Regions from separate parts of the Desulfosporosinus sp. BICA1-9 genome, predicted to be linked through region 2. Evidence: predicted binding sites of a transcription regulator. Region 2 holds the regulator's gene; the other holds the start of a gene.
The links. The regulator CtsR, encoded in region 2, represses protease genes until heat stress. The targets are predictions, from matches to a motif close to AAGGTCAANNAAGGTCAAAT.

Region 1: clpP (ATP-dependent Clp endopeptidase proteolytic subunit ClpP) is a predicted target of CtsR. The motif match lies at 11,304-11,323, and genes of this name have one in related genera.

The regions. Positions count from the first base shown of each region.
Region 1 is NZ_JUEE01000248.1:1,086-17,695, forward strand. Features, by position in the region: gene JL57_RS30435 (NAD(P)H-dependent oxidoreductase subunit E) at 1-378, opposite strand, end outside; gene JL57_RS30440 (MerR family DNA-binding transcriptional regulator) at 547-981, shown strand; gene JL57_RS30445 (acyl-CoA dehydrogenase family protein) at 1,027-2,265, shown strand; gene JL57_RS30450 (MarR family winged helix-turn-helix transcriptional regulator) at 2,483-2,938, shown strand; gene JL57_RS30455 (DUF445 domain-containing protein) at 3,264-4,478, shown strand; gene JL57_RS30460 (DUF445 domain-containing protein) at 4,475-5,761, shown strand; gene JL57_RS30465 (ammonium transporter) at 6,075-7,304, shown strand; gene JL57_RS30470 (P-II family nitrogen regulator) at 7,473-7,811, shown strand; gene JL57_RS35990 (hypothetical protein) at 8,173-8,310, shown strand; gene JL57_RS30480 (hypothetical protein) at 8,392-8,670, shown strand; gene gdhA (NADP-specific glutamate dehydrogenase) at 8,834-10,171, opposite strand; gene JL57_RS30490 (hypothetical protein) at 10,447-11,109, opposite strand; gene clpP (ATP-dependent Clp endopeptidase proteolytic subunit ClpP) at 11,406-12,026, shown strand; gene galU (UTP--glucose-1-phosphate uridylyltransferase GalU) at 12,284-13,165, shown strand; gene JL57_RS30505 (hypothetical protein) at 13,506-14,249, shown strand; gene JL57_RS30510 (hypothetical protein) at 14,766-15,443, shown strand; gene JL57_RS30515 (acyltransferase family protein) at 15,424-16,610, shown strand, end outside.
Region 2 is NZ_JUEE01000198.1:10,770-27,379, reverse strand. Features, by position in the region: gene radA (DNA repair protein RadA) at 1-509, opposite strand, end outside; gene JL57_RS24470 (ATP-dependent Clp protease ATP-binding subunit) at 580-3,024, opposite strand; gene JL57_RS24465 (protein arginine kinase) at 3,233-4,270, opposite strand; gene JL57_RS24460 (UvrB/UvrC motif-containing protein) at 4,260-4,775, opposite strand; gene JL57_RS24455 (CtsR family transcriptional regulator) at 4,789-5,259, opposite strand; gene JL57_RS24450 (hypothetical protein) at 5,453-5,755, opposite strand; gene JL57_RS24445 (universal stress protein) at 5,960-6,388, opposite strand; gene JL57_RS24440 (Xaa-Pro peptidase family protein) at 6,484-7,671, opposite strand; gene rbr (rubrerythrin) at 7,898-8,485, opposite strand; gene JL57_RS24430 (MFS transporter) at 8,633-9,868, shown strand; gene JL57_RS24425 (hypothetical protein) at 9,925-10,188, opposite strand; gene JL57_RS24420 (nitrous oxide-stimulated promoter family protein) at 10,248-10,580, opposite strand; gene JL57_RS24415 (RluA family pseudouridine synthase) at 10,858-11,769, opposite strand; gene JL57_RS24410 (DinB family protein) at 12,130-12,633, opposite strand; gene JL57_RS24405 (NADP-dependent malic enzyme) at 12,808-14,064, opposite strand; gene JL57_RS24400 (CoA ester lyase) at 14,219-15,103, opposite strand; gene JL57_RS24395 (CoA-binding protein) at 15,178-16,074, opposite strand; gene JL57_RS24390 (hypothetical protein) at 16,151-16,438, opposite strand; gene JL57_RS24385 (ATP-grasp domain-containing protein) at 16,448-16,610, opposite strand, start outside.

The DNA.
Region 1 (16,610 bases), on a different contig from region 2:
AATACAGCGCAGAGAATCTAATGAAAAGAGATTATCTTGCGTGGTCTCTCCAGTTTTAATCCCCAGCTGTTTTTCAAGTTCTGCCTGTAGTTTCTCAGCCCCTCGCACAAAACAGGCGGTGCCCATGCAAATGTTGATTACGTGTTTCCCCCGAGGTTTCATGGTGAAAAAGGAGTAGAAACTCACAACCCCGTAGACCTTAGCAGAAGGGATGTCAAGTTTTTGGGCGATATGCCACTGTAACTTATCGGGCAGGTATCCGAAAAGTCCTTGAGCATGATGCAGGATTCCAATTAAGTTTTCCTTTTTGTAAGGGAGGCTGTCGATATAGTCATCCAATCGGGGATAGTGATCATCAATCAAAGTGTTGTCACACATAACGTAGAAATCCTCCTTTCTTATGAGCATAATGTTCATTGTTCCCATTGTTTTAAAATTTAAGTATAAAAAATCTATTCGACCAAGAAATATTACTTGACGTTTACGTTAACTGGTGTCAGAATATTTATAATAGAAAATAATCGTATTCAGAAAGGAAGTGCATTTTTGGTTGCGGAACAGCCCCTCGTAAGTATTTCGAATTTAGCTCAAGAATTGCTCATTACAACGAGGACGATTCGTTATTATGAGGAAATGGGCTTGCTAACCCCATTACACCACGAGAAAATGAGCCAGAGATTATATGGTCCACGTGAGAGAGCTCGCTTGACGTTAATTCTGCGGGGTAAAAGATTGGGGTTTTCTCTGGCCGAAATTAAAGAAATGCTTGATCTCTACGATATTGATCGCACAGAAGGTCTCCAACTGGAACGAACAGTAGCCTACGGGGAAAAACGTCTAAGGGAGCTGGAAGAAAAGATCCAAGAACTCATCCTTTTGAAAGAGGAGTTACTGGACTATCATCAGCAGTTTACGGAGTTATTGCGGAAACGCAATGAGGAACATCAATCTAAAGAAGGTGACCCTAGCAACGATAGTTAGACAACCATTGGATAAAGAATTACCATAAACGAGGAGGAGAGGAAGATGTTCGATTTTCTTTTGACAGATGCCCAAAAGGAACTTCAGAAAGAAGCGATCGCCTTCGTAAAAGACAAAGTACCCAAGCAATTAATCCTAGATATGGATGCCGAGAAAGTAGTTTATCCTGGCGAATACATTAAAGATCTTGGGGATGCAAACCTTTTAGGTTTGCGTTTTGACCCACAGTATGGTGGGCGAGGGCTAAACTGGGTTGACGAAATAGGGGTCTTGGAGGAGATCGGGGTCTTAGGTACTAGTCTGGCCTGCCTTTACTCGCTACCTTCCATTGTTGGGGAAGCGCTCGCTCGTTTTGGTTCGGAAGACTTAAAACAGCGTTATCTAAAACTCACCTTAGAAGGGAAACTCTTCACAGCTGAAGCATTGACCGAACCCCGGGGCGGTTCAGATTTCTTTGGCGCAACCACAGTAGCGGTACGAGATGGAGAGGATTATATCCTGAACGGTCAAAAGCGTTTTGTGGTCGGTGCTGAGGGTGCTGATTATTTCATGGTGTATGCCAAGACTAATCCGGAAGGCAAATCTCATGAAAGCATGAGTGCCTTTATCGTTGATAGGGGTCCAGGCGTTGAGGTCGGGCATGTTTACGGACTGATGGGCACCCGCGGTGGTGGCGCAGGAAGAGTTGTTTTCAAGGATGTGCGAATTCCGAGCAAAAATCTCTTAGGCCAAGAAAATGGAGCAACAGAAATTTTCTATCAGATGATGATCCCGGAAAGACTGACTAGTGCAGCTGGAGCCTTAGGTATGGCTCGGGCAGCCTTGGAAGTAGCGGCAGTATACAGTACCAAACGTAAGGCTTTTAATCATACCATCAAGGATTTTCAAGGAGTTAGTTTTAAGGTTGCTGACTCCATCACTCGCTTAGATGCCGCAAGAGCCTTGGTTTATGCGGCCGCTCGAGCCATTGACTCAGGCATACCAGCAGCTCAGGGCAGACGTTTAGTCTCTGAAGCTAAGAAATTTGCTACTAATTCGGCTTGGGCTGTGGTCAACGATGCCATGCAGATCATGGGGGGGATCGGCTATACTAATGTCTATCCTGTAGAAAGGCTCTTGCGAGATACACGTTTGATCATGATTTGGACGGGTACGAACGAAGTCATGGATCTGATCATTCAGCATGAATATTATAAGGAGTTAAAAACCCAGATGGCCAACCACCGATCAATTGAAGAGGATGCCCTAAACGCACATTTGACGGAGGAGAAAATCTACGAATAACCGCCAATGAAGCATACGGAATCACTAATCATGAAGGCAAAAGACTCAGGCATATGTTTATACGAGCCTGAGTCTTTTTGCGCATATTTGTAAGGACTAAGTGAATCAAAGAAGAGGATAGATAGATACTAATTGACATAAACTATTTACGGAAATTATAATAAGGCGATTAATAGAGACTAACACAATTCTCCCAATGTAAAGGAGTGACATACCCATGACCAAGGAAAAAGAAGCTGCCCTTATGGAAGAAACAGACCAATTGTTTAGGGCAGTTTGGAAAAAGTATCAATATTATTTGATGCCTGAAACCAGTGACTTATCTATGCATCAGATGATGTTCTTAAAGTATCTAGAACGTTGCGTTACTTGTACTCCGTCTGATATTGCCCAACAATTCGGGATTACTTTGGGGGCAGTAACCGGCTTTGTAGATCGTCTATATAAGTTAGGTCTTATCACGCGAACGCGAAGCGAAGAAGATCGCCGAGTGGTAATAATTCAACTTTCCCCTCAAGGTATTGAACCCTTAAAGGCCTTTGAAGAGGAAAGAAAGACTAAGCTTGCCCGCATATTTAAGAAGCTGGAAATCCCTCAAGTTGCGGAACTGAATAAGGTTCTGGAACAGTTAAACCTTGTGCTGGACGATTTAGCTAGCTCAGATAAGAAGTAAAAGGCTGACAGCGGCTAAAAGTAGGGTTTGGTCCCAAAGAAATGGGGTTTACGTTTGCAAGCCTTGGCAGGATCATAGGACCAGTGACCGGAGGAGCCTTATTCGTAATCGGCATGAGTTTACCGTATATTGCAGGTGCGGCATTGATGCTGTTTTTATAGTACTGGCAGCAGGAAGTAAGATAAGCTTAACCACTAAGACACTGGTACAAGAATGAAAAATAGACTAAAATAAGGAGGAAGTAGGTTAAGTAAGCGATAAGGCAGGGAACCGTCCCCAACTTGCACAACTTGCATTCAATAACTTTTAGCGCAGGTGAAGAATAATGACGAAAAGAAATAACACCCAGAGTGCCAATCTCACACTGGGAGGAATAACTCTAGGGTTTTTGGTAAGTTATCCGTTCCATGGCAGTTTCATCGGAGGGCTCATCTCAAGTGGATGTAGTGCTGGGATGATCGGAGGGCTAGCTGACTGGTTTGCAGTGACGGCCCTTTTTCGACGTCCGCTAGGAATTCGACCAGGTAAAGTAGTGCGTACGGAGATTATTCCCCAGAACCGAGAACGGATTTTTACAGCCTTGGCAGATATGGTACAGCATGAATTACTTTCAAAAGACGTACTCCGGCGTAAACTATCCGTCTGGGATTTTTCAGAGGTGTTGATTCGAATCATCGCAGAGCCAGACGTTCGAAAGACCATCTATCATCTTCTCGCTAATCTTGAGAAGGACTTAACCAACCAACCTGAGACAGAAGCAAGTAATCCTAAATTTCAAGGCTTGCTCCAAGAAAACCTAAGTAGTTTGAAACTTGCCCAGACTCTAGCGGAAGTCCTCGAATTTTCTCTGGAACATAGCGATGTCGATCAGGTATTAAAGATCATTTGCCAGACGATCGATCAGTATTTGGATCAACCTGTGATAAAGGTTGCTCTAATAACTATGATTGAAGCAGCTTTAGCAAGGTATGGTGAAGATAATCCTGCACGAAAAATGGTTGGAAAGTTCCTCCCCTCACCCTATGTTTTGGCGCAAGGTCTTCAGGATAAAGTTAAACTATTATTACAGGATGGCAATGTTGAGTCTTGGCTGAAGGCTTTCTTACAGAGCTTTGTGTTAGAACTTAAGACAAAGCCATCGTTACAAAACGATATAAACCGCATAATTTATAAAGTATTAAATAAGACAGGGACAAGCACTCCCAATTCATCCTTGACCCACTCCATACTTAGGCGTTTTCTAAATGAGTTAGGGGACAATTGGGATTGTTATTTAGGGAAATTTGAGCAGAATAAAGAACTTAGGATCAAAGTAGATGAACGGGTTAAACAAATTATCGAGATCCAGATAGGATTTCACCATCATGCGATCGGGCGCCTTGTTCGTGAAGGTCTAGACCCTTTGACGGATGACAAACTCGTCAAGCTGATTGAGGAAAAAGCCGGTAATGATTTGCAAATGATTCGAATCAATGGGTCGGTAGTCGGCGGTTTGGTTGGAATGTTAATTTATGTGCTTGGGATGGTGTTTCGCTCATGAATTATCATAAAAAAGCAAATATCACCTTAGCGGCAGTTTTTTTGTTTTTTGTAGGAGCCGCGGTCTTAGAATACTATTACCCCAATAGTTTCGGAGTTAGTCTGATCTTTTTCGTTTCGGAAGCGGCTTTAGTAGGTGGGATTGCCGATTGGTTTGCGGTCACAGCGATTTTCAGAAAACCGCTTGGTTGGGGTTACCACACGGCTCTGATCTCGAGAAATAGAGAAAAGGTAATTGAAGCGGTCGCCTCCATGGTGCAAAAAGAACTTTTAAGTATGGAGATGATCCGTAAGAAAATTGAAGGAATTCCCTTTATCGAAACACTTCTTAAGTACGTCGAAAAGGAAGGCGGGTCCAATTATCTTACAGAAAAGTTAACGTTTTATATCCGGAGCTATGTGGAAAAACAGAATACAAAGCATCTTGCCCATAAACTAGCTGAGTTTCTTCGTGAGTATGCGAAGACCTGGAACTTAGCTTCGAAGATTCAAGATATAAACGAGTGGGCGTTAGATCAAGGTTATGTCGATCGAGGGATTGATCGCTTAACGGAAGGATTATGGGATAAAGCTTCAGAAGGGGAAACCCGGCAAGTTATTATCCGTTACCTTGAGGGAATTAAAGAAGAAAAAGTAGTGAACGGTGGAGCGATATTTCGAACAATGTTGGGCTTTATTGAAATGTCAGATGGTTTGAATCTTGAGGAAGCGGCCGAAGCATTACAAATAGAATTGCTATTAACCTTACGCAATTTGAAAGACCCTAAGCATCCACTGCGTATCAGCTTAAAGGATACCTTCGTAGATAAAATAGCCGAATTAGAGCGAGATATTGAGTTTAAGACACAAATTGAGCAGTGGAAAGAGGACGTCTTGGCAGGGGCTTTGTTGGAGAGATTCTTAGAATCAGTCATAAAGGCGATATTCGAAGCATCCGAGCCGAGCGCGCTGCATCGTGCACTGCACCCATTTATTAATCAGCATTGGGTAAACGTCCAGGAAAACGTGGCGCTTCAGAAAACGATCAACGCCTTCATTGCGGACACTTTATGTAGAGTGATTAAGAATGAACATGACTTGATCGGAAATATTGTCAGAGAGACCTTAGCAACCTACACTGATCAGGATCTTAATCAATTTATAGAAGACAAGGCAGGTAACGATCTGCAATGGATTAGGATTAATGGCTCAATGATCGGTGGAGTCGTGGGGCTCATCTTATTTTTATTCTTGAAGTTCATCTATGATCCTATCTTGAGTGATTTAATGTACATGATCCAATGACAATGAAAGCTGAGTCGAATATCGTATCTCGATGCACGTTTGGTTTGAGATTCTCCGATAGCGACTTTCTGTTCAGACTTTTAACTTCGGTTTATTTTCCGGCTTCTGACATCCGACCTCTGACCGAGTATACAGGATTCATGAAAGAATAGTATTGTAAAACGTTCCTTCTTCATGCTAGAATATCAAACATAAGGTGTGCACAACCGAATACCCATGGGTAAGTAAATATTGAAGGCAAAGCAAAGGCGCTTTGAGGATACTCCTAAGGAGTAACTCAAAGCGCCATTTATTTTAAAGAGGAGGAATGATGATGGATACCGGAGATACAGCATTTATTATGATTTCGACAGCAATGGTGCTTCTTATGACACCCGGTTTAGCACTTTTTTATGGTGGTATGGTACGTAAAAAGAACGTTCTCAGTACCCTGATGCATAGCTGGATCATTATGGGTATCATGTCTTTGCAGTGGATTTTAGTGGGCTATACTTTGGCCTTTGGAACAGACTATCACGGTTTAATTGGCGGCTTAGACTGGCTGGGGTTAAATGGAGTTGGTATGGAGCCTAACCCAGATTACGCGGCCACCATTCCTGCACTTTCATTCATGGCCTTCCAAATGATGTTTGCAATTATTACTCCCGCATTAATAAGCGGCTCTATCGCAGAACGGATGCGTTTTCCAGCCTTTATTGCTTTCATGCTGTTGTGGGCGACCTTTGTTTACGATCCTTTGGCCCATTGGGTCTGGGGTGTCGGTGGTTTCCTAAGAGAACTTGGAGCGTTGGACTTTGCCGGAGGAAACGTGGTGCATATTAGTTCAGGATACTCTGCTTTGATAGCGGCCTTAATACTCGGAAAACGCAAAGGATTCGGTAAAGAATCTATGGCGCCACATCACGTTCCGATGACCGTTTTAGGAGCAGGACTCCTATGGTTTGGCTGGTTTGCTTTTAATGCAGGCAGTGCCTTGGGTGCGAACGGTTTAGCGGCTATGGCCTTTGTAAATACTAATACAGCTGCGGCTGCTGCGGCTATTGCCTGGGCAGTTGTGGAACGTATCCATAGAGGGAAATCTACCATTCTTGGCGCGGCCAGCGGTGCAGTGGCCGGATTAGTAGCCATAACCCCGGGGGCAGGATTTGTAACTCCGCTCTCCTCCATATTTATCGGTTTGGTTGGCGGTACGGTTTGTTATTTAGCAATCAGCGTAATTAAAGCAAAGTTCGGATACGATGATGCCCTAGATGCCTTTGGATGCCATGGAATCGGTGGAACATGGGGAGCCTTGGCTACCGGGATCTTTGCTACCACAACTATTAATCCTGCCGGTGCAGATGGTTTGTTCTATGGGAATGCATCACTCTTGGGAATCCAGGCTATGAGTGTTGGGATTACGGTTGCTTTTACCGTGGCAGCAACGTTTATCATTTTGAAAGTGATTGGTCTAGTCATGAAGCTTCGCGTCAATGAGGAAGAGGAATCCACAGGTTTGGATTTATCGTTACACGGTGAAACTGCTTACTCTGAATTCGTCTAAACGAATGCAAGTAGTGCAAGCCTTGGTGCAAGTCGGTGGTGGTTTCGACTTGGACTTAGATTTGCACCCAGAATATAAGGCGAGTTCTTGGACAGTAAAGACGCGTCAAACGTGTTTTTTCGTGAAAATTGAGTCAAGTCAACTCAAATTGCTTAGGAGTGATTTATGATGAAGAAAATTGAGGCGATCATCCGTCCTGGAAAGCTAGACAATGTGAAAGATGCCTTAGGGAAGCTGGGGGTTAATGGTTTGACCGTGACTCAAGTAATCGGGTGCGGGAAACAAAAAGGGAATACTCAGATTTATCGGGGTGTAGAATATACCGTACATCTAATTCCCAAGGTGAAGATTGAAATCGTTGTATTAGATCAGTTCGTAGAAGAGGTTATTAAAACTATTTCTAAAGAAGCACGAACTGGCGAGATTGGGGACGGAAAGATTTTTGTAACTGCTGTGGAGAATGCGTACACTATAAGAACAGGAGACAGTGGAGAAAAATCGTTATAATGAAAATGCCTTTTCAGGTTGATATTTATAAATCTCAAAGATTGTCAATGAACGTAAAAAAATACGAGATAAAAAGTCCGTTTGCCCATGGGCATGCGGACTTTTTATTTATAGTATAATAATTCCATTTATGATCAATTATGGAACAATAACAACTGGACTACGTATAATGTATCAAAGAATGAAAGGGGGATTCAAAATGGCATTCGGAGCAGCCGGACTTGACGGAGCTCATGGTGGCATTGGCGCTGGTATTGCGGCCGTAGTTGTAATAATTTTGCTCCTTATCGCAATGGGAATTGTATTCTAAATCTTTTATAGCATATGTCAAGAACCAAATTTTAAAAGGAGGTATAACAATATGTACGGATATGGTGCTGGGTGTGGTTGCCGTATAGCCCCCGTTGCCCCCGTTGCTTGTGGTACGGGTGTAGGCGTAGGTGTAGGGATTATTGCAATCGCAATATTAATCTTGATTGCTTTGGGAGTTATCTTCTAAAAAACATCTGAAAGATGAGGCTTCCTATTATTAGGAAGCCTATTATTGTTTAGCCTGTGTATTTAAGGAGGTGGATGAAGTATGTCAATCGGAGGACCTAAGCTATTTAAGAATCAAAATATCCCAAACCTTATGCAAAGCTTGGGACAAAACCCATTTCCTATGAGAGGACTCGAACGCTTTATGCAGAAACGAGGAATCAAGTTACCTGAATTCCCTCAAGGAGGAAATTTTCAGGGACTGAATTCACAAGGTCAGGTAGGGAATTTATCTGATACCTTGAACGTAAATGTACCACCTGAGAAAAGTGGAGGAATAAAGGCATTTTTTAGTCGATTCAGCGGTAAATTTAGCAAATAATTATTGCATTGAACGATTAGGATTCTTTATCAATTCAAAGAAGACACCCACTTCTATAAGTGGGTCAGCAAAATTAGCATTTACGTTAAAAACGAGGCACCCTGGTAATTCAATCAAGGTGCCTTGCCCTCTATCAGCATATCTTATCTTACTAACCCTAATTTTAATAAGCAATTCCTTGAGAATACATGGCAGTTGCGACCTTGACAAAGCCAGCGATATTCGCACCAACCACAAGATTGTCTTCTTGACCGTATTCTTTCGCGGCTTCACTGGCACTTTTATAAATGTTGGTCATAATATCTTTAAGTTTGGCATCAACTTCTTCAAAAGACCAGGAATATCTCATGCTATTTTGAGACATTTCGAGAGCTGAAGTTGCAACTCCACCAGCGTTAGCGGCTTTAGCAGGACCAAAGACTACTTTTTTCTCAATAAAGAGATCAACCGCTTCAGGAGTAGACGGCATATTAGCGCCTTCACCGACAGCGTAGCAGCCATTAGCGATTAAAGTCTGTGCAGCTTGTCCGTCTAATTCGTTTTGTGTAGCACATGGGAGAGCTATATCGCACTTAACGCTCCAGATGTCAGCACACCCCTCGGTATAAGTTGCACTTGGGTGAGAGTCAATATATTTGCTGATTCGGAGTCGATCAATTTCTTTGATTTGTTTAACGGTATCTAGGTTTATACCTTCAGGATCAAAGATATAACCATTAGAATCACTCATTGCTACAACTTTTCCGCCTAAATGTGCAACCTTTTCAGCTGCATAAATAGAAACATTGCCTGATCCAGAAATGCTAACAGTTGCACCTTTAAAGGATTTGCCTTTAGCATTAAGTGCTTCTTCCATAAAATAGCAAAGTCCATAACCGGTAGCTTCAGTTCGCACTAAGCTTCCACCCCAGGTTAATCCTTTACCAGTAAGAACTCCGGTGAATTCGTTACGGAGTCTTTTGTACATTCCATAAAGATAACCTATTTCACGCCCTCCGACACCGATGTCACCGGCGGGAACGTCTGTATCTGCTCCAATATGTTTAGCTAACTCAAACATAAAGCTCTGGCAGAATCTCATGATTTCTCCGTCTGATTTACCTTTCGGATCAAAATCACATCCACCTTTAGCGCCACCAATAGGAAGACCTGTCAGCGAATTTTTAAAAATCTGTTCAAACCCAAGGAACTTAATGATACCAATGTTAACCGATGGGTGGAATCTTAAACCACCTTTGTAAGGACCAATAGCGCTATTAAATTGTACTCTGAACCCACGGTTCACTTGAACTTTTCCACTGTCATCAACCCAGGATACTCTGAAAATAATTTGCCTTTCTGGCTCAACTATTCGGCTAAATATTCCTGCCTCTACCCATTCAGGATGTTTCTGAGCAACTGGATCAATAGATTCTAAGACTTCTTTTACTGCTTGGTGGAATTCGGTTTCGTTTAGATTTCTTTTCACAACTTGTTCCATGACATCGGCTAAAATCTTCATCTTTAAATTACCCCTTTGTAATTAATAGATTTTTATTTCGCCTTTTATATTACATCTATTCTTGTCCAATTATAAGTAGCTAATTGAATGAATTCATTATTCATAATACATTATAAATCCATCATTATCATTAAGTAATAGGGGAATAGTTTTTCTGAACTATCCCCTTTGATCCACTTCTCAGACTCTCTCTTCATAAGTGAGAGTTCCATGCTCTGCTTCGGTAGTAGGCTCCTCTCCGCTATGGATGTCTAGTATTAGCTGAAGGAGTTCTACTAAGTTTTTTGAACAAGAAGGAGCTGGATTGCAGTAGCCATGGTAAACAGGTAAAATCCTATCTCTATGGAGATCAAAGCACGTGCAGTTACATTGGCCGGCAGGATGTCACCTAAGTCCCCAGTAGCCATAGTCGTTATACTAAAATAGCAAAACGAGAAGAGTTGAGTCAAAAAGTCATCTCCCACATCCCCTTTAAAACTGGACGGGAAAAATCGGTAGAGGAGGAAGTAATCTGCAGCAAAAAATAAGATGGTTGAGACAAGAGCTCCCCCGATGGGAAGGAATAGATGATCATATGGAGGGCGAGAGTTCTTCAACACGTTAGTTATTGCGAAGGAGGCAGCAACTGTAGCACCAATAGAATACCCGACAATAGCGAATTTAAAGAGGGTCCCTCCAAAACCTTCGATAAGATCATTTTTTTCATCAGAAAACAAGCTTAGAAAAAGCGCGCCGGCTGTCCCAAAAAGCGCGGGAGATAACAGTTTCCAATAACCAAATTCCAGTGTCTGACTCAAAGGAAGGATTGGTACGCAGGGAGAGACACCGTGACGAGCTTTCGGGATTTGGGGTTGAGACCTCCGAATGAGGTTAGGGTTTATTGGATAAGGTCCATAATGGGATGGATAAAGAGGAACTTGGTTCTTAGATTGCTCCACGTCACATCGACCACCTTTCCGTGGATGATTAATACCAGTATATTCCACATCCTAGATTAGGTTAAGAAGAATAACGGGAAGGATTTATTTAGGAAAAACAATGAGTAACCATCAAGATAAATAGAGATAATTTTTTTCCAGAACTTCAGGATGAATTCTTGGAAATCAAGTTTTTTCGTAAAGTTCAAGAAATCATTTGACCTTAACTGACCTTTGTACTAAAATAAAGTTAATCGGCAAGAATATAATAAGTAAATTGAAGTAATCTGAATAAAAGAGAATAGGGGGAATTGTGAATGGGTTATCTCGTCCCAATGGTAGTAGAACAAACGAATCGTGGGGAGCGCTCCTACGATATATACTCCCGTCTATTAAAAGACAGAATTATTTTCCTCGGTGGTGGGATCGATGATGATGTGTCCAATCTTGTCGTAGCACAAATGCTCTTCCTTGAAGCAGAAGATCCCGAAAAGGATATAAATCTTTATATCAACAGCCCTGGAGGTTCGATCACAGCTGGTATGGCTATCTATGACACTATGCAGCACATTCGTTCAGATGTCCGAACCATTTGCATCGGTATGGCGGCGAGTATGGGTGCTTTCCTGCTGGCGAGCGGTGCAAAAGGTAAACGGGTCGCGCTTCCCAACTCGGAAGTCTTGATACATCAGCCATTAATCGGCGGACATGGTCTCTCAGGACAAGCGACTGAGATTGAAATTCACGCTAGGCAATTGCTGCGGACCAAAGCGAAGATGAATAGAATCCTCGCGGAAAGAACTGGGCAACCTATTGAAAAGATTGAAAAAGATACTGAACGCGATTATTATATGACGGCAGAAGAAGCCAAAGAATATGGAGTCGTTGACCAAGTCTTAGAAAAAGCCAATCCTGCTGAAGAAAAAAATAAGGTATAATGTAGTAATTACTATATTTAAAACGCAAAAGTGATAATATTGCTCTTGCGTTTTATTTTATTTAAGGATAGCGAGGGAAGGTAGTAAGAACCTTTGTTTTTGAATAATTTTACATTTTATATCAATAAATGGAAGGGATTTAAACCCCTATGTCGAAAACATTTACAGAGGCAATACGAATTAGTTAGCTTACTGTTATATATAATTAAGAGGCAAGTGAACTTACAAATTTGATTAAAACAAAGGAGAGTTAAAAGATGCGAAAAATTCGAAAAGCAGTAATTCCGGCAGCCGGGCTGGGAACCCGTTTTTTGCCAGCAACAAAGGCTCAACCGAAAGAGATGCTGCCTATTGTTGATAAACCAACCATTCAATACATAGTAGAAGAGGCTATTAAATCTGGAATTGAAGATATAGTTATTGTTACAGGGCGGAACAAGCGGGCTATAGAAGACCATTTCGACCGCTCAATGGAATTAGAAGCCTATTTAGAAAAAAACGCCAAAGATGAACTCTTAGATTTGGTACAGGATATTGCTCAGTTGGCGGATATTTATTACGTAAGGCAAAAAGAGGCGTTGGGTTTGGGCCATGCAATCTATAGCGCTCGGAAATTTATAGGAAATGAACCGTTTGCAGTTCTGTTGGGAGATGATGTTATCCACTCCAAAGTGCCTGCATTGCGTCAAATGATGAACCAATACGAACGCTACGGAGCAAGTATCGTAGGGGTTCAGGAGGTTCCACTCGAGGATACCTCCAAATATGGGATTGTGGACGGCGAAAAATTTGCGGATCGACTTTATCGTTCCAAGGATATGGTTGAGAAACCACGTTCCGAAGATGCTCCCAAGACACACTTAGCAATTATGGGACGATATATTTTAAATCCTGAGATTTTTGATATTTTAAGTGTCCTTCCATCAGGCAAAGGTGGGGAGATACAACTCACCGATGGAATTAAGGAGCTTGGTCGATATCAGGAAATTCTTGCTTATGAATTTGAAGGCCGACGGTACGACGTCGGTGACAAATTGGGTTTTGTGGAAGCAACGATTGATTATGCGCTGCGCCGAGAATATCTTGCAGAGGACCTTATGAACTACCTACGAACCCTGGTTCGCAAATTCGACATTTAGTTGGGGACATTCCTGTCCCTAAGAACAGCTATTAACTTCAGCAGGTGTGTCCCCTTTCCGCATCGTAAAGAATTCCCTCCCATTGTTAAGCGTTTTTAACAATGAGAGGGAATTTTTCATCATAACAAATTGTTCTTTAGATTCGCCTAAAGTGCAAATTATTCTGGATAATGCTGCCTGATCTTCGCGAATTTAAACGATGAGGAGCTATCTATTAGTTTTCAGGAAAATAGAGAACGGAAAATGGGCTACGCACTACAGCAAAAACGACAACCTTTTCTCCCAATAATTGGTAATATACTAACGTACCATAATAATGAATGAAGGAGGGAAGAGACCAATGATACCAATCGACAAAAAGAGGATAGTGACCTTAGCGGGAACTTTAGTTCTAGCGGGTGCTGTTGTTGCTGCTGGGGTTTATGGTCCCAGTGTCTGGAAGGTTTTCAGACAACAAAGCGCTATCACTGACCAGGTAGTCATTCAGACTCCAGCAGTTAACGGCGCTAATGGCAGTAACGGAACAGTTTTGCCAGAGGGAACTGCCCCACCTGCAACATCGGGTGTTGCCCAAACGATTACAGTACCGACAGCACCCCTTACACTCAACGCGCCTCCCCAAGGCGATGTCGGATCTAAGAACAAATATCGCGAACCGGATACCAAACTGATCAATTTGGCACCTTCGGTTGCAATGTTCTTCGGTGAGACGGCCTTAAGCAATGATGCTAAAACTTTAGTCTTCGGTTCTGCATGGAACATCCACCAATATGTAGACGGTTATCTCTATGGACCGGCAGCGGGCCCGCAAATGAATGAACAAGATATTAAAAAGTACATTGTATTCCACAAAGCATTGTTGGACAAGCAGTACAAGAATGAAGCGAGCGCTGCCAAAGCTGTGACCTTTACCACTTACTTTGATATTCTCCTTAACAGTGGAATTGACGCCTTCGATTCGAAAGATAAAACGAGGATTGAACAATTCCATCAAGGAATTCATGATCTTGATTCCCAGCTTATGCGTTATGATGCAAATTCCAAGATCTACGGAGCGACGCCATTTGCAACCAAACGAAATTAATTCAGGCAACATACAAGGCAATTGAAGCAGGAATGAGATATTGTTTAGTAATAGTAGCTTATGCGATAATAAAAATGCTGAATGTTTCCAAGGTGCAGATGGCTATGAGTAGAAAATGGGTAAATGCATAGACACTAACAATCTAAAATTTAACATAAAAATTATTAATGAATAAGTTCTTTTAATAAAACATTGGAAATTGCTTGCAAGCTGATCAGAAAATTTAGGAGGGATTGTTAAATATTAATAGGCTAAGAGAATAGAAGCTTTTAGGAATATCGAGATTAAATTGAATAGGCAACTAAACTCAGTATACTGTGACCTTGTTTTACAAGGTTGAACGCTGAAGTTAAGGGCTGAATAAAACTAAATATCCACAAGGCTTGCCTAGATCAGACAGGCCTTGTGTTTTTTTCTGTCCGCTCAATTCCTGATAAATATAACAGATCATGTCTAAGATCTCTTTAATTTGGAAAAAATAGTAACAAAATCCAGTTAAAGGAGATTTTGGTCTTTATGCGTAAAATGAATTACTTATTTGGAGCACTGGCATTAGGTCTTGGTATACTGGTCGGGACAGTAGGTGTATCTTTAATCACGAATTCGAGTTCTCCAACGTCTTTTATCTCTAAACTGCGTGGCGAAGATAAAATACAAACAGTTTCCGGAGTGGTCAATAATCAAGTTCAAACCCCTCCAATCCAAAGCATCCAAACGGATGGTCCATTTGAAAATAGCGTAGTAAATAATCTGAACGAACCAGAAAAAGATGATAATTCTAGCTCGCATAATGGAGAATCCCTTTTGGCCCAACAAGTCATTACGGACTACAAGCAGAATATTGGAATTTTCTTTGGGGCCTGGAAATCAACAGACATGGCCACCTTCCGACAAAAGCTAGCTAAAGCTTATACGGGGGATTTGTTTGAAAAACATGCACGGCGAGCAGAAGAATATTTAGTTCAAAGTATTGGAATCGATGTCAGTGAAATAAACTTTGATCAAGTAGATGTGGAAAGTTTAGGTGAAAACACAGCCACCCTTCGCGTCGATTATCGGTACACGGCAAGGGATTATAACTTGACGGATGGCACAGCAGTTGGGGAAGAGCATGAACAAATCGTGCAGGTACGAGTTAATCTAGTGAAACAAAATAACCGCTGGTTGATTACGGGTGAGAGTACAATCCAGTAAGTTGCAAAGGACTATCGTCAAAAATAAAATGACAGATAGTCTTTTCTTATGCGCTGTCCAAGGCGTGAACAAGGATGTTCGAGATAAGAGTACCTTGATGGCCATAGCCAAGTTTCCTTTAGTAAAAAACCATGGTCTATGGTACTATGGTTCAGAGAGGAAAGAGGGGGATTGGATCGTGGGTGCCGTCAATGATTTGAAATCAGAACGGATTGAATGGGTTGATATCCTAAAAGGTCTAGGGATTCTGTCAGTAGTTTGGGGGCATTCAGGAAGTAAAAACGCTTTTTATATGTTCTGGTTTCACATGCCACTGTTTTTCTTTGTTAGTGGATATTTATATCGATTAAAACCTCAACAAACAGTGCTTGCTTATGCCAAGAAAAAAGCACAACATTTATTAATCCCTTATCTTTTTTACTTAACACTTTTGACACTGACGATGATGGGTGTAAGCCTATGGAAAGGTCAAACGATAGGCTATTTTTTGCAGGGCCATTGGAAAGCATTTTTATTAGGTGGGAGCCTCTTGGAAGGTGTTTACGCAACGTTTTGGTTCACAACATGTTTGTTTAGTGTGCAAATAGCTTACGATTATTTATGCCGAAAGGTCCCTTCGGTGTTCTATAAAGGAATATTTTTAGTAGGTTGCTTTTTATTGGCCTATGGGGAATCCCGCTATTGGATGAATAGTTTTGTTCCTTGGAATGTAGATGTTGGATTATACGCTCTTGTTTTCTATGCCTTAGGTCATTTAATTAAGCAATATCAATTTTTGGAGAAAGCTATCCTCCGAAATATAATTTTTGGATTATCCTTTCTGGTTCTATTAAGCTTTATTTATCTTTATTCTCATCAGATCCTGGATTATGGGTTAGATATGAAGCATCGACAATACTATTATTTTGGGACGAATCTAATCCTGCCTCTGGTTTTCACATTATTACTGATTAAAATTAGTATGATTTTTACTCGCTGGCCTCTTATCAAGAACTCCCTAGTTCGCCTGGGGAGAGCGGCCATGGTAATCATGTATTTGCATATAGCGTCAGTTTATCTTGTTCGCCAGTTTATCGCGATCACACCAATCCGCTTTCTTGTAGTGGGAATTATTATCCCATTGCTTATTTATAAAATAGCAAAACATGTTCCATACGGAAAATCTTT
Region 2 (16,610 bases):
ATACTGTCGATAATAATCAAATCTGGGTCAAGTTCCTCAATTGAGGCCAGAACATGGTTCATGCTTGTATCAGAATAAATCCAGATGTTACTCTTGCTTCCATTCAGAATTCGATCTGACCTACTTTTAATTTGACTATCACTCTCTTCGGCTGAAGCATATAGAACCTTGTAGCCCTTATTGGCAACATCATCGGCTACTTGTAAAAGCAAGGTTGACTTTCCTGCACCAGGCCTTGCTGTCAAGATAATGATAGAATCCTTGACAATGCCTCCACCCAGTACTCGGTTAAATTCACTAATACCTGTTACAATTCTATCGCTATTTCCAGCTAAGACCTCAGATAGCCTCTTCGGAGAGGTCCTTCTTTTACTCGGTGATGACGTCGCTTGAGGTTGACTCTCTGATTCTTCGAATGTATTCCATTCCTCGCAGTTTTGACACTTTCCTAACCATTTTGGACTTTCGGATCCGCAATTAGAACATCTATATACTACCTTAGTCTTCATCCATACAACGCCCCATCCCCGAAGGGGCAATTCATGAATCGAACGATCATCAATTGCCCCTACAAACTGTTTAAAGCTTAGAAAATTTCATTTTTCCATCTTCTGCTTCTACACGAATCCGATCTCCGCTTTTAAATTCCCGTTCGAGTATTTTTTCCGAAAGAGCATCTTCGATTAAGCGCTGAATGGCCCGACGGAGGGGTCGCGCTCCAAAGATCGGATCATTTCCCTCTTTGGCAATCAATTCAATAGCACTCTTCTCAACCTGAAGCTCCAAGCCATTTTCACTCAAACGCTTATTGACCTGATTAATCAATAGTTCGGAGATCTTTAATAAATGTTCTTCTTGGAGGGAATGGAAGACCACTAGCTCGTCAATCCGATTTAGGAACTCTGGACGGAAGGATCGTTTTAGCTCTTCCATTACATAGCCACGCATATTTTTATAATCCGTTTTTTCGTCTTTTTTGGCTGCAAAGCCCATGGCTTCCTTCTTGAGGAAGGAAGAGCCTACATTGGAAGTCATGATTATGACCGTATTTCGGAAATCTACTGTCCTTCCTTTAGTGTCCGTTAAGCGCCCATCTTCTAGAACTTGGAGTAAAATATTGAAGGCCTCAGGATGCGCCTTTTCGATTTCATCCAACAAAATGACACTATAGGGTTTTCGCCTTACCGCTTCTGTGAGCTGACCCCCTTCATCATGTCCAACATATCCCGGAGGTGCTCCTACAAGTCGAGACACTGCATGTTTCTCCATATATTCGGACATATCAATGCGAATCAGAGCCTTTTCATCCCCGAACATCCCTTCAGCCAAAGCCCGACCAAGCTCGGTTTTCCCGACCCCTGTTGGTCCTAGGAATATGAAGGAACCTATAGGACGCTTCGGATCCTTCAACCCTGCCCGTGCTCGACGTACTGCCCGCGCCACTGCCGTGACTGCATCCTCCTGCCCAATCAGTCGTTGATGAAGAACATCCTCCAAATGCAAAAGGCGTTCACTTTCTTCTTCAGCAAGTTTTTTGACGGGTATTCCCGTCCAGCTCGCTACGATTTGAGCGATGTCATCCCCTGTAACCATGGCGTTTTCTTTATACCGCTTATCTTGCCACGCTCCTCGTAGCTCAGCAAGCTCGGCACGGAGTTTTTGTTCCTGATCACGAAATTCAGCAGCTTTCTCAAATTCCTGACTGGAAACAGCCGCTTCCTTTTCTTTCTTTAATCGTTCAGTTTCTTCCTCAAGCAGTTTCAAATCAGGTGGTGCTGTAAAACTAGCCAGTCTAACACGTGAAGCTGCTTCATCCATCAAATCAATAGCCTTGTCTGGTAAGAAGCGATCTGAAATATAACGATCAGATAGTCGAGCCGCCGCTTCAATCGCCTCATCCGTGATCTTAACTCGGTGATGAGCTTCGTAACGATCCCTTAAACCGCTGAGAATCTTTATTGCTTCCTCGGCAGTTGGCTCACCAATCTTGATGGGTTGAAAACGTCGTTCTAATGCTGAATCCTTCTCAATGTATTTACGGTATTCATCTAAGGTTGTCGCCCCAATACATTGAAGCTCACCCCTCGCTAGGGCAGGTTTTAGAATATTTGCAGCATCGATTGCGCCTTCTGCAGCTCCTGCCCCGATCAAAGTATGCAATTCATCAATAAAGAGAATGATGTTTCCATCTGCTCGGATTTCCTCCATAACTTTCTTTAAACGCTCTTCAAACTCGCCACGGTATTTACTTCCAGCCACCATGGCCGAAAGATCTAAAGTGATAACCCGTTTATTTAACAGTATTTCCGGTACTCTATTACTGATAATTCCCTGTGCCAATCCTTCAGCTATGGCTGTTTTTCCGACGCCAGGCTCCCCTATTAGGGCAGGATTATTCTTAGTTCGGCGGCTTAGGACCTGAATAACCCGTGCGATCTCCTCTTCTCGGCCGATTACCGGATCTAAACGACCTTCGCGCGCTTGCAGGGTTAAGTCACGACCATACTCGTTGAGCGCTGGCGTATTGACAGACCCGCCACTTTTATTAGAAGACGAAACTGAATTAGCTGCAGGCAATGTCGCTTCTTCCAATTCTCCGCCTAAAAGTTTCACCACTTGTTTCCAAACTCTTTCCGGACCCACGTTGAGATTTGCTAAGATTCGAGCAGCGATTCCCTCCCCTTCCATAATCAGCCCCAAAAGCAGATGTTCTGTGCCGATATAATTAACCTCTTGACGGTGTGTCTCTTCATTGGCTAACTCCAGAACCTTTTTTACTCGCGGTGTGAGTCCCACCTCTCCGCTAAAAGGTTGACCCACTCCTGCGATTTGTTCAACCTGACTTTGAATTTTTGCAAGATCTAAGCCCAATCCTGTTAATGCTTGGGCAGCAATCCCTTCTCCTTCTTGAATCAGTCCCAGCAAAATGTGTTCGGTTCCTACTACCTGATGTCCCATTCGTTTAGCTTCACTATGGGCTATCGCTATAACTTTCTGAGCACGTTCTGTGTAACGTCCTTTCATAATTCCTTCATCCTTCCATAATCGATGTTCGAGATTCGAGGCTCGAGGTTCGAAACTTGATGGAAAGCAGAGCTTTCCGATTTAAAAAGAGTAAGCCCTTTTTGCAGACACGAGGCTAAGATCGAAGTACGAGGTTCGAGACTCGAGGCTCGAACTTTGATTGAAAGCGAAGCTTTCATTCGTACATCGTACATTGCGCTACGCTTCGCTACAAAGCCGTGCGTTCTCGTATCAGTCGGGCCCGTTCCTCGTCCCGCTGGCTGGGGTCAAGTTCTCGGTCTAGGATATATTGCAAGCATCCTGGCCGAGTATCAATCATTAACGTAGCAAAGCAATCTTTGATTTTCGGTAATAAACCCATATCCGTTCCAAGTCGGTCATGCGACAAGAGATGCATGGCATCTTCAGACGAAAGCAGCCGAGCGTTTTGTAAGGTTCCTCGAGCCCTCCATACCTTATCCTCTAGGAACATAGGCATTTGCTTGCGGAGTGATTCTCGTGCCTGGAGTTCATGCTCTACAATTTGTCGAGTCACCGCGTCCAAATGAGATAGGATATCCTCTTCACTTTTTCCAAGGGTTATCTGATTAGACACTTGGAACATGTGTCCAAAAGCTTGAGAGCCTTCTCCATAAAGTCCTCGCACAGCGAGCCCTAAGCGTGTCACTGCTCCAAGAACCTGTTGAACCTGCTTCGTTATCACTAAGCCCGGCAGATGAACCATGACCGATGCCCTCAGTCCCGTGCCCACATTCGTTGGACAAGCGGTGAGATAGCCATGGCTTTCGCGGTAGGCAAAATCCAATTTTTCCTCCAGAAGATCATCTAAGGCCGTTGCTAAGCGATGTGTCTCTTGTAATTGATTACCCGGCAAAAGAACTTGGATCCTAAGGTGATCCTCTTCATTAACCATAACCGCATATCGATGGTCAGGAGCCAACGCCACTCCGCGCGCTCCAGTTGATCCTCCTAAACTTGGACTGATTAGATGTTTTTCGATAAGCACTTGATGTTCTATGCTGCTTAACTCTGTTAAAGATATATACACCAATGGCTCAATATTCCCGGCGGCAAGTACCTCCGAGAAGGTTTTTTCAACCTGTGCAGCACCTTCTGAACTAATAACATGGGGGAAGGGAAACTCTTCGAGGTTGCGCGCTAATCTCACCCGGCTGCTAATCACAACCGGAGAATTTGGCTCGCTCATCCAGGCACTGCTCTGTAAGAGTAACTCCTTACGAATCATTGGTTTCCCCTCCTTTCGCTTGTTCAATCTGACGAATCTGATCCCTGACTAAGGCTGCCTCCTCAAACGCTTCTTGTTGGATTAAGGTTTGAAGCGTCTCTTTCAGGTTTCTGATTTCCATACGATTTTTGATAGCAACCCCACGTCTCGCTGGGATTTTCCCGACGTTCTGGCCGCCACCATGCACACGACGAAGTAACGGTTCGAGCTGATCTTCAAAGGTTTCATAACACTTACTGCATCCCAGCTTCCCTGCTTGAGTTATTTGGGTAAAGCTAAGACCACATTTGGGACAGGTCCTCTCCGAAGGCTGTTCAATTGACTTTGGATTAAACCCAAAAAGGGCCTGCAAAAACTCAGGTACAATCGCTGGATGGAAAACAAAACTTACTTCTTGGTTTTTCTTAGCACATGATTCACAAAGGTATACCTCACGAGTTTGTTCATTTTCGGTAATGGATAAACGCATAACCGCTTCTTGCTGTTGACAATGTTGACAAAGCATGTCAACTCCCCCTTTATACCAAATCATCCCTACTTAACGTTGTCAAAATGTTCTTCATTAGACGTGCTCGTAACATATCCCAATCTCTGAACTCTCCACTTAAATCATTACCAGATACAATACTCTTAATCATCGCCGCTTCCCGAGTCGTGACAAGTTCCTCATCTAAAAGACGATCCACCAAGGCGCTTGAACGCTCACGTGAAAGCTGATCTCCAATTAATTGTCTCATTACTTGTTGGTACTCCCCTTCGAGGCCTAACCCTAAACGAATAATTCGAAGATACCCTCCACCCCCCCGGCGACTTTCAACCAAGTATCCCCGTTCGACTGTGAAACGAGTATCTAGTACATAGTTGATTTGAGATGGAACACAGGCGAACTCACCCGCAAGCTCGCTTCGCTGCAAAACGATATACCCCTCTGAGGTTTTTTCTAATACCCGTTTCAGATATTCCTCAATGCGATCCGCAAGGTTTCCCATTGTAATGTACTCCTTATAACAATATATTTCTAAGTTATCCCCCACATACTTATTATTGACCTTTCCTGACCTTCTATCTATATGATACCCATTTTTAGAAATTTTGCAAAGGATTTTTAGAAAAAAATTAGTTTGGAGAGGGTTAAGTCTGCCACTTAACCCTCTCCAAACTATCAATGCTCAATTCATAAACCTAATTTGAAAACAAGACAAAGTAAAACCAAGAGGATAATGTTAAGAGACCAACACTACCCAGTAACCAAATAACAGGTTTTCCTTCCAGCGGTTTTGAATAGACTTCTTGCTCTATTGATTGATTGATCGCTATTTGATCGGTTTGTCTGGAGACTGATCTTTTTTCAGGAATAGCTTCCCCTAACTTACGTATCCCCGTTTTGGATGAGGTAACACGGGGTGCCACGTCGTTCCATTGTAATGAACCCCGCAGCATCTGTTGAAGTTCTTTAGGACTCAACCAAACATTATCTTCTTTCATGAAACGGTCTGCCTCCACGTCGCTAATAGCAAGTTCTTACTGTGCTATTCGCGACCTAAGAAAAAATCCCTGCCACGTAGACAGGGACGTTTGTCCTAAAATATCTGCACAATTGCTATAAATTTGCTATAAATCCTACTTGCGCGTCGAGCATATTCGCTCTCGCGACGTATTACCCCTAATTTCAATCTGTAACGATTCTTCTTACTTAATAATTAGTACTGGACAGCTTGCTCGTTGCAACACCCGTTGACTTACACTGCCAAGGACCGAGCCAGTTATTGCACCGTAGCCATGACTTCCCATAACGACTAAGTCAATGCTTTCCTGCTTGATCTGATCTAGGATAACGGTTACTGGATGACCTGCTTCTACTCGTTTGTTAATGACAATCTGCCCCTGATCAACTCCCGAAAGGGTTACATCTAAAGCAAGTTCTCCGTTTTGATCAAGTTGTTCTTGCGTCACCGTGATTCCATAAGAAATGGTATACCCCCAATAAGCCTGAGGAGTATAGCTAACATGAAGTAGTAACACCTCAGCTTGATATGAGCTGGCTAACTCCAGGGCCATTTTTAAGGCGCGGCGAGAATTTTCAGAGGCGTCAGTTGGGACAAGAATCTTTTTAAACATTCTATCACCCCTTTCCTTGAAGCTTGATCGATTGCCTATAATATATCCTATTCACGCAATCCGCACAACGTAATCTCTGGTTAGACTTTTGGCCATTATAATACAACCAATTCTCGAGGGGTTATGGATAAATATCTGGCACCCAGCTCTGACTCGACGACCACAGTATCTTCAATTCCTACGGCTCCAACTCCCGGGAAAATAAACTTGGGTTCGATCGCTACCACCATCCCAGGTTTGATCACTACCTTTGAACCCTTACTAAGGGTCGGAAGTTCATCAAGTTCCAAACCTACCCCATGCCCTATAAAACTAACTCGACTTGTCCCGTACCCCATAAAATTCTCTTCATAGGGTGTATTTTCACGGACCCACGTCAAGATTTCCTCGTATATTTCACCGGCCAATCTCCCTGGTATTAAGGCACGGCGAATTTTTTCCTCAATTTTCAGGGTAAGCTCGTAAGCTCTTGTTAGCTCGTCTGATAAAGGTCCGAGGCTTAGGATTCGTGTTTGGTCAATCTGATAACCATGAACGGTTGTCACCATATCAAGGACAATCGGTTCGCCCGCCTGGATCTGGGCCATCGATGCCCCATTCGGATGAGCAATACAAATGCCCTGTCCATTCACTGGCCCATCAAAATAACTTGGCACGGTAGCGCGGACTCCCGAAGTTATTGCTCCAACATGGAATTCTAAGCCAAAACCGCGTATCCTCACATAACCACCGTGTCCCAAGGCCCGTGCCTTACCCGCTAATAGCCCCTCTAGTTCAACTTCGGTCATTCCTATATGTAGAATTTCCTTAGCAAAATCCAACACCGGGGTATGAATCTGAGCACTCTCTTCGAGACGGGATAGTTCCCACCTGGATTTTACAGCACGCTGTAAGCGGATTTCTGGCGAAACATCCAGAAACATGACCTCCGGGAATAGTTTGCGATAACGCTCAAATTGATTTACCGGAAGGACATCAAGTTCTAGCCCTAGCACACTTGGGAGAGAAAGCCCTGCCTCTTGAATGTCTTCGGGAATTTTAGACAAGCCTCGCAGTATGATTACGTTCCAAGGACTTTCTCTCTTAGCTCTGGCAAAATCTCTGTAGGCTAATACAAGCGGCATTCCTTCCTGGGGAACGTAGACATGGACATTTTGGGCTGTACCAGTATAGTAGAGGGTATCCGCGCGTTGGACCAAAAGTGCCCCATCGATTCCTTTTTTAATCAGTTTGTCTTGGAAAATCTTCATTCGGTCTTGTAATTCTGGCATAGGGACTTGCATTCTAACTCCTCCGCCTCGTTAAATATTCAGAATTATATCTCTTTTGCTTATTATGGTCAGATTGGATATACATTGCAAGTCTTTTTCGTATAAACATCAGTTTCCCCTAGATAGTTACTATAGTAGTAAATATGCTCTGAAAAAGTCATACTTTCTGAAAGTGTCGTAAGTGAAAGGATTAGGACAGTATAAAAGCCGAGCAGGAAGTTCCCGCTCGGCTTTTATGTCAGTATTTTCCGGGCAAATCTTCGAAATACCCCTGGGGATGCGAACAAGCCGGACATAGTTCAGGTGCTTCCGTGCCATCATGGATGTAGCCACAATTTGTACATTTCCATAAAGTGGCTGTTTCTTTTTTGAAGATCGTTCCCTTTTCGATCCCTAAGGCATAATAATCAAAACGATTCATATGATGCTTTTCCACTTCTGCAATTGTCCTAAAGGCCTTCGCGACATCAGGAAATCCTTCTTTTTCCGCAACCGTGCCGAAGTTTGAATAGATTTCTGTCCATTCTTCTCTTTCCCCTGCTGCAGCCGCCCTTAAGTTGCTTAGCGTGTCTCTATTAACTAACGGATAGTCTGCATCGACATGAATGACATCAGTTTGATCTTGAACGTGGGCGGCCAAAAGTTTATAGAAGACTTTCGCATGTTCCTTTTCGTTAGCAGCTGTTTCTTCAAATACCGCTTGAATATGTTGATACCCTTCCTGCTTAGCCACTCCCGCAAAAATAGCATACCGAGTGCGTGCTTGAGACTCACCTGCAAACGCCTTACTCAAATTCTTAAATGTTTCTGTTTCCTGAAAGTTCATGACACACTCTCCTTTGCCATAGTTTTTCATAAATGCTAATTTTTATACTTTTTGCCTTTAAGAAAAGGAGTAATTCCTTAGTTGAAGGTTTCTTAATACGAATGTCGAAGTAATAAAATGTCACACTAAACTAAAGGTGGTTTTCCCTTGCTATTTAAACGATTCGATATCCCCCGTTCTGTCTGGGTCTTAATCTTGGGTGGTTTCATCCAGTCAACTGGTAATTCTCTCATGTGGCCTCTAAATAGCCTTTTTATGCATACCGTCTTAAACCGTTCATTAACTGAAGCTGGTACCCTTCTTGCAGCACAATCGGCAGCATCTCTATTTGGCCAATTTATGAGTGGTTTTTTGGCGGATCGTTTTGGTCCAAAGAAAGTAATGATTATTGGCTTAGTTGGAGCAATCCTCTCCGTTGGATCTATCGGTATTTACCCGGTCTGGGGGGTTTATGCACCAGCATTTATCCTGTTCGGATTAGCTCAAGCGTTTATCTTCGTCCCACTTAACGCGCTGATTCATGCCCTTTGGCCTGAAGGCGGGCGGCGAGGTTTTAATTACCTTTATATCTCTAATAACGCTGGCGTCGCCGTTGGCACTGCCATCGGAGGAATGCTGGCTCAAGTCTCTTTCCGTCTTACCTTCTCTTTGAATGCTGCAGGCTTCTTAATTTTTTTACTTTTGTTGTTGATAGGTGTTTCAGAACGAAAAGCACCCATTCATTCAATTTCATCGAAGCAATCAACAGAAGGGTTGACGAAAGACAGTGGCTTCAAAGTACTTCTAGCCTTATGTGGAGGCATATTTTTTACCTGGGGAGCCTATATTCAGCTCGTTACGATTTTACCCGTGGTAATGAACCAACTCGGATTTTCTCTTTTTTCTTACAGTGTGCTTTGGACGCTGAACGGCGTCTTCATCGTTACTTTGCAGCCCTTCATCAATTGGGTCATCAAGGCTTGGGCAAAGTCATTCGAACGACAATTTTACCTCGCCGCTGTTCTCTTAACCATCGGGTATGTCATTCTCCTGGGCAAGCTACCGTATATATCCTACATTATCGCCATGCTCATTCTAACCCTTGGTGAAATGCTGATTTTGCCTGCGGTTCCAGCAGCTGCTGCTCAACTTGCCCCACAAGGAAAGACTGGAGCTTATCAAGGAATCATTGGAGGTGCTTCGTCTGGAGGGCGAATGGTGGGTCCCTTGCTAGGTGGAATGATGTATGATTATGGTGGAGGATCTAGCGTATGGACGTTTGCTATCCTATTAATGATTGCTTCCTTGGTTATATTCTTTATCTATGGAAAATTAATTCAACGCTTTAATAATCTTCAAAGAAGCGAACCGTCAGAGCTAACTAATGAAGAATCTATAAAATGATAATGATAATTCCAAATTTTTATTATGAAAAACACTATGTCTACTCCGTGTTTAATTTACCCCCCTGCGGAAAGGAATCGAAAACGGAAAGCCTTCATTATTTCTGGCCAGTCTTCCTCATTAACCCGAAAAATCACTTGCGTCGCCGGGATTTGTATCGACCCTATAGTACAGGTCCAATCATCACTCAGATTTACTTCCCAGTCCGGGCCCAAATACAACCCCTGCCCAATCTGCTTTCCCCCAATCGAAAGAAAATAGTCAACTAAGTCTTGGTGAGGCATTCCTCTCATTTCAAGGCAATACTCTTTTATGGCCATACACACGCTTCTTTCTTTGAGTTACACTGACAACTAATAGCTGACCGCTGCCTAGTGTATTATTTACGCTCAGAATCATGATAACTTTTCTTAAAACCGTCGATCAAATGTCTGATGGCGATTATGGGATGGTTCAAAAGCATCCTAGGCCCGGCATAGCGCATGACCTCAATAATTCTTTGCTGCATTTCCGGTTTATAGCAGTGCACCGTGCATTTACCGCAGGTTGGTTTAAGTTCTCCGAATTTACAATGAGTCAGACGCTTGGAAGCATAATTCAATAAGTCTCGACACTCTGCACAGAGTCCATCTACAGGGTGATGATTACCCTTACAATATAGTTTAATCATTAATTCCACGGTTGCTTTCTCCCGGTCTAACCTATTAGACACTTTTGGCTACACTCCATTCATTACTAATCCCCTTGTCCATTTACATGGAATAGTTTAATTTGGGTATGTTAATCGAGAGTTAATACTCCACCCGAAGTAAATTTTCAAATGAGGGGGTAAGCCTGATATGGCAAAGAAGACGAACGACAAGTCGCGCAAACCCGATAATACTGAGAAGATTCCGCTTCCCTTTGATGCTGATAAAATCGGTAGAAATGTATCAAAAGACCGGGTGTAAACCCGGTTTTCTTTTTTTGTACTTTTCTCTATCTATTATTTAGGGAAATAAATTTAAGAATGACTTAGGAATTTCCGATTCATACCGCACCACTTCGCCCGTTATCGGATGCTTGAAGGCTAGGACTTGAGCATGAAGCCCTATTCGTCCAATAGGATGCTTAGTGGCTCCATACTTCTTATCTCCAATCACACTATGACCTATATCTCTCATGTGCACACGAATTTGGTTCTTCCGCCCAGTTTCTAGCTTGACTTCTAAAAGTGAATAATGTTTGTTTTTCTTAAGTAATCGATAGTGAGTCACTGCTTTTTGGCCGTCATTAGGGGTGCGACTGGAGTACATAATAAAAGCTTTACTCTCGGTCAGCCAAGAGGTGATTGTTCCTTGCTCCTTAGATACTGCCCCTTCCACTACTACAACGTAAGTGCGCTCCAAAACCGCTTCCTTCCACGCTTCTTGCAACAATTGCTGTACCTTCTCGCTTTTGGCAAACATCATCACCCCAGAGGTTTCTCGATCAAGGCGATGCAACACAAAGATCTTGTTTTTTGGGTCTCTTTTTTTGACATGATTACTTAATATACTATAAGCCGTTTGCTCTTTTTCTGTAGCCGTTGCGATTGAGAGCAATCCCGCCTGTTTTTCAATGATTATGATATCCGGGTCCTCATACACGATATCTAACCCATCAGGTTGCTTTTCTATCAACACTTTTGCCCAATTTACGACGACCTGTTGACCGATCTCCAAGGGATGATTGTATTGAGTAATCACTTCATTATCAACCGAAATTTGACGATGGGCCAGCAAGGACTTGATATCGCTTCGGCTTTTACTGGGTATTGCACCAAGTAAAAACTTCATTAACTCGGCCTGTTCTGTTACCTCAAGATGACTTTGTTTATCCTTCCCAGTCTTGGTTCTCAACTTACTGCTTGGTGTATGCATCCGATTTACCCCTTATCCTAGTTATCTGTATTAATATCTCCGATTACACTAGCCTCAATTCCTTTTCCAGAATATCTGGAGGATTATGACGTCATGCAACTAACCACCATCTCGGAATCCCTTAATACTTAAATTTATCCCAATACTACCAGTTGGCTTGATTTAGGTCAATAAATTTGGTAAGGAACTCAACTATGGATCTGAAAACCAGTATGAGCAATAGCATAATGTAAAAGGCTACCTTGGTATGACGGAAAAAAACCAAACATAATCAAATTACGTTTGGTCGAATTGCCGTAAATTCTTTAATTACTCGATGGCTAGGATTCCTAAATAAGTTCTTTAAACCTCTATGTACGCTTATACCAGAGGTGCTTCCATTCCATATTGACCCCAATCCTCTCTCGCTGGCCCGTATATCCCAGGGACTTTGAGGCCGGCTTGTCTCATCAGTACGGTCATTTGCCCTCGATGATGAATTTGATGATTAATGAGGACATTTAAGGTGGTGCCTATAGTCCATAATTCCCCATACATATCCCGTTCCTCCAAAAGAGTCTGATCAGTCCACTGACCTTTAATGGCTGTTACTATTGTAGTGCTTACCTCTTTGTAATAATTGGCGATTTCTTGAGCCGTGTCCGGAACGGGAGCTTCCTCACCGAGACCTTTAAATACTAACCCTGTTTTTTCCATCATCTCGGGGATTGATGTTACGATATGCCAAGCGAGCCTCCCAAGAGTACGATCCTGCACTGTAACGGTTTGACTAAGTGAAGAGTCTGTTAAAGCATTGAGTACTCGCTGGGTCGATTCCGCTTCCTTCTCCCAAGTCTCCAAAAAAGCAGTTAATGTTAAAAACATATTAAAGTCCCCCTCGCACACTAATTTACCCAATATTACCAGTTATCCTAATGCAGGTCAATCATCTTCTGCCTTTCGAATCGAAAGCTATCTCTCATAGATTCTGTTTTCTTTTTAACTCGTAACAAGAAAAAGGTGGCCTTTAAAAAAAACCACCTTCCATTAAGCACAATTCTATTTATATTGGTTAGCCAATCTCTTTTTAAGATTTTCAGCTACCCATGCTGGATCAATCGGGTTTCTAGCAATTCCACTGTCGATAGCAGCTTTTGCTGTAGCGGCAGCAACCGCTGGGGCTACTTCCGGGTTCAAAGTGTAAGGCATGATAAAGTTAGCATTAAGTTCTTCAGCGGAGACACAAGCAGCAATTGCTTTGGCAGCTGCAATCTTCATTGCATCATTGATGTCAGTCGCTCTAACGTCAATAGCACCCCTGAACATACCAGGGAAGGCTAATACGTTGTTCACTTGGTTAATAACATCTGAACGACCAGTAGAAATGACAGCAGCGCCAGCTTCAATAGCTCGTTCAATAGGCCAAATTTCCGGGATTGGGTTCGCTTGACAGAAACAAATGGGATCTTTAGCCATAGATTTAATCATATCTTCGGTCAGAACGTTTGCTGCAGATACACCAATGAAGACATCTGCACCTACAAGTGCTCCAGCTAGATCACCGCTGAATTTCTCAGGGTTAGTTGCTGCGGCGATTTGTTCTTTCCAGGGGTTCATACCCACTGTACGACCTTCATAAATGGCACCTTTGGTATCACACATAATCACGTTTTTAAGACCAACGCTCATCAAGAGCTTAATGATGGCGATTCCAGCTGCACCTGCCCCATTAGCAACAACTTTGACGTCTTCGATTTTCTTTCCGACGACTTTGAGCGCATTATAAAGTCCAGCCAAGGTAACGACTGCAGTTCCATGTTGATCATCATGGAAAATAGGTCCTTTAAAGATCCCTCTGGCTTTGAGTTTTTCCTCGATTTGAAAGCACTCCGGGGCTTTAATATCTTCTAAGTTAACTCCACCAAAGGTAGGAGCTGTTAATTCAACGATTTCCACAATTTTATCGACATCGCGGGTATTGACCGCAAGTGGAAAGGCATCGACATCGCCAAAGGCTTTAAAGAGAAGGGCTTTACCTTCCATAACAGGCATAGAGGCAGCAGGTCCAAGATTTCCAAGTCCAAGAATAGCAGACCCGTCGGTCACAATGCTAACAAAATTGGCATGGTTGGTATAAATGTCGAGATTGGCGGGGTCTTTTGCAATCTCCAAGACTGGTTCTGCAACTCCAGGAGAATAAGCAAGCGTTAGATCATCTCTGTCTTGTGTCGGACATGTCACTCTAACTTCGAGTTTACCAGGTTTCACTGTATGAAATGCTAAGGCCTCTTCGCGAAGATTCTTAATGCGCGACATATGCATCTTCCTCTCACTATCTTTTTAAGTCTAAATGAGGTGACAATCTTTTAGGATGGATAAAGAGAACCATAAGTTATACTTTCTGATAGTTCAAGTAAGAAATTGTTTGGTCACCTCCTTGAAAAGGTAACCAAACAATCAAACGATCATCTTACTTAGCGTTTTTTGCATCAATCTCAGCTTGAGCAGCTATGATATCTAAAGCATTAAGGTATACAGGGGTATCAACCATTTTGCCATTGAAAGAAACGGATGCTTTACCCTTAGCAATTCCTTCTTCTTCGAAGACTTTCACAACACCGCCAGCCCACTCAACATCGGCAGGATCAGGAGAGTACATACGATTAGAGGGTTCGATTTGTCCTGGGTGAATGATCATGCGACCTTCATAACCCATTTGACGTCCTTCAGCTACGTTTTTCTCAAAAGCTTCAATGTTCTTGAAGTCAACGAAAGGAGCATCGATGGCTACGATTCTGGCAGCACGGCAAGCTACAGCCACATGCGCACGTCCATATTGTTGTTCTACACCTTCATTGGTTAATTTCACGCGCATGTCACGGCAATAGTCTACAGCACCGAAAATAGCGTTGACGTTTCGTTTACTAGCTAAGCAGCACTCTGCGGCATTGATAATCCCTTTGGCAGTTTCCAGCAACATGGAGATTTTAACGGTCCCTACTTCAATACCACGACGGCGCTCTAGTTCTTCAAGTTTCCAGTCAAGACGCTGTACGTCAGCGGCGCATCCGGTTTTAGCTAAGGTTACTCCATTAAGGCCTTCATAGACAATAGCTTCCAGATCATCGTTCGTTAATTCAGTTTCCCAGTTATTAATACGAACATATACTTCTGCACCGCCAGTGCCTGCATACTTGAGGTTTTCGCGAACGATTTGACGAGCAACTTCTTTCTCAGCTGGTGGAACGGAATCCTCGAGGTCAAGCGTAATAATGTCAGCCGTAAACTCAGGAGCCTTTGCCACCATTTTAGGATTGTTGCCAGGAATATACATTACAGATCTCATGATTGTCATTAGTATTCCCCCTATAATTTTATTTTTGGCTTTATTTCTAAGGTTTTAAACCCTAGGGATATCATAATTCGCACTTAGTCTTTGATTTTCTCTTTTAAGATAATTGGAATATCGGTTGGGGTCTCAGCTACAAATCCTCCAGCCTGAGTCACTGCTTCCATCTTACTTTTAGCAGATCCACGACCACGCTCGACAATATTCGAGGCATGGGAGAATCGCATACCAGCAGGTGCCCATGCTCCTGCCACATAGATTACGAAAGGCTTCGTAAATTGACCAGCAGCAATAACCTCAGCACACTCTTCTTCTTGAGTTCCGCCGATTTCGGCATAGACCGCTACGCCTTTAGTTTCCGGGTCAGCTTCAAATAACGGTAATAGGTCCGCCATAGACGTTCCAAGGACTGGTTCTGTTCCGGTATGAATTACGGTACTTACCCCAAATCCCCCTTCTCTGAGCAACCAAGGAATGGTTCCTGACTGACCGCCGCTGCGAGAGAATACCCCAACGCTTCCTCTTTGGAAGAATTTATTGGCCCATTCTTTGTTCCCACCGAGCCAGCCTACAACAGCCTCACCTGGAGTAATAATCCCGATCGACCCTGGTCCAAGAAGTCTTGACCCCTTAGATTTGGCATAGGCAATCATTTCCATGATATCGTGGATCGGAGTGCCTTCAACACAAGGAATAATATTCTTAACCCCTGCATCAACTGCTTCGTATACCGCTGTTTTTAAAGCTCGGCCAGGTACGAAGATGACGCTAAAGTCGATTTCGCCTTGCTCACGGACAATCTCTTTTACGGTGTTGAAAACGGGAACTTCATGAACCTGTTCTCCAGCTTTTCCCGGGCTGGTTCCACCGATCACTTTAGTACCGTATTCTTTCATGTATTTTGTCCGTACGGATCCTTCACGTCCCGTTATCCCTTGGACGATGACCTTGGTATTCTTATTGATCAAAATGCCCATCTTTATCCCTCATTTAACATTTTGCTACGTTTTGTATCTACCTTACACTTGGACTATGGCTAATTTTTCGTTGATGCTATTGACGCTTTTGAAGGTACTCATCCAAACCTTTAACAGGAATCTCAATGGTTATGGCGTTGTTACCTTTGGTCTTACAAGCGAGTTCACATGCTAAACACTCAGTTCCGAGACGCAAAACTTCTTCCGCATCGCGATGTGCAACTGAAGCTCTACCTTGGTCGTCAATCCCAAGCAAACCTCTAGCGTACTTCTTGCACGCGTCGGCACATGCCTTTGTCTCGCATGTATCACACTTGCTGGTATCGATTTTGACCGTCAGAGTTTTTTCTGCGAATTCCAGCATAGGTTTCCCCTACTTTCCTTGAGATTCTTTCTCAGCTCTGTATTCTTTACTAAGAGCTAAGAGTCTTTGTCCAATGAACTTAGTATCAGTTACATACTCTTTGCCATAAATCTCGATTCTCTTGCCTGGCCCATCAGGAGTCATTAGATCCGCAAGGCCATTTCTGAGAATT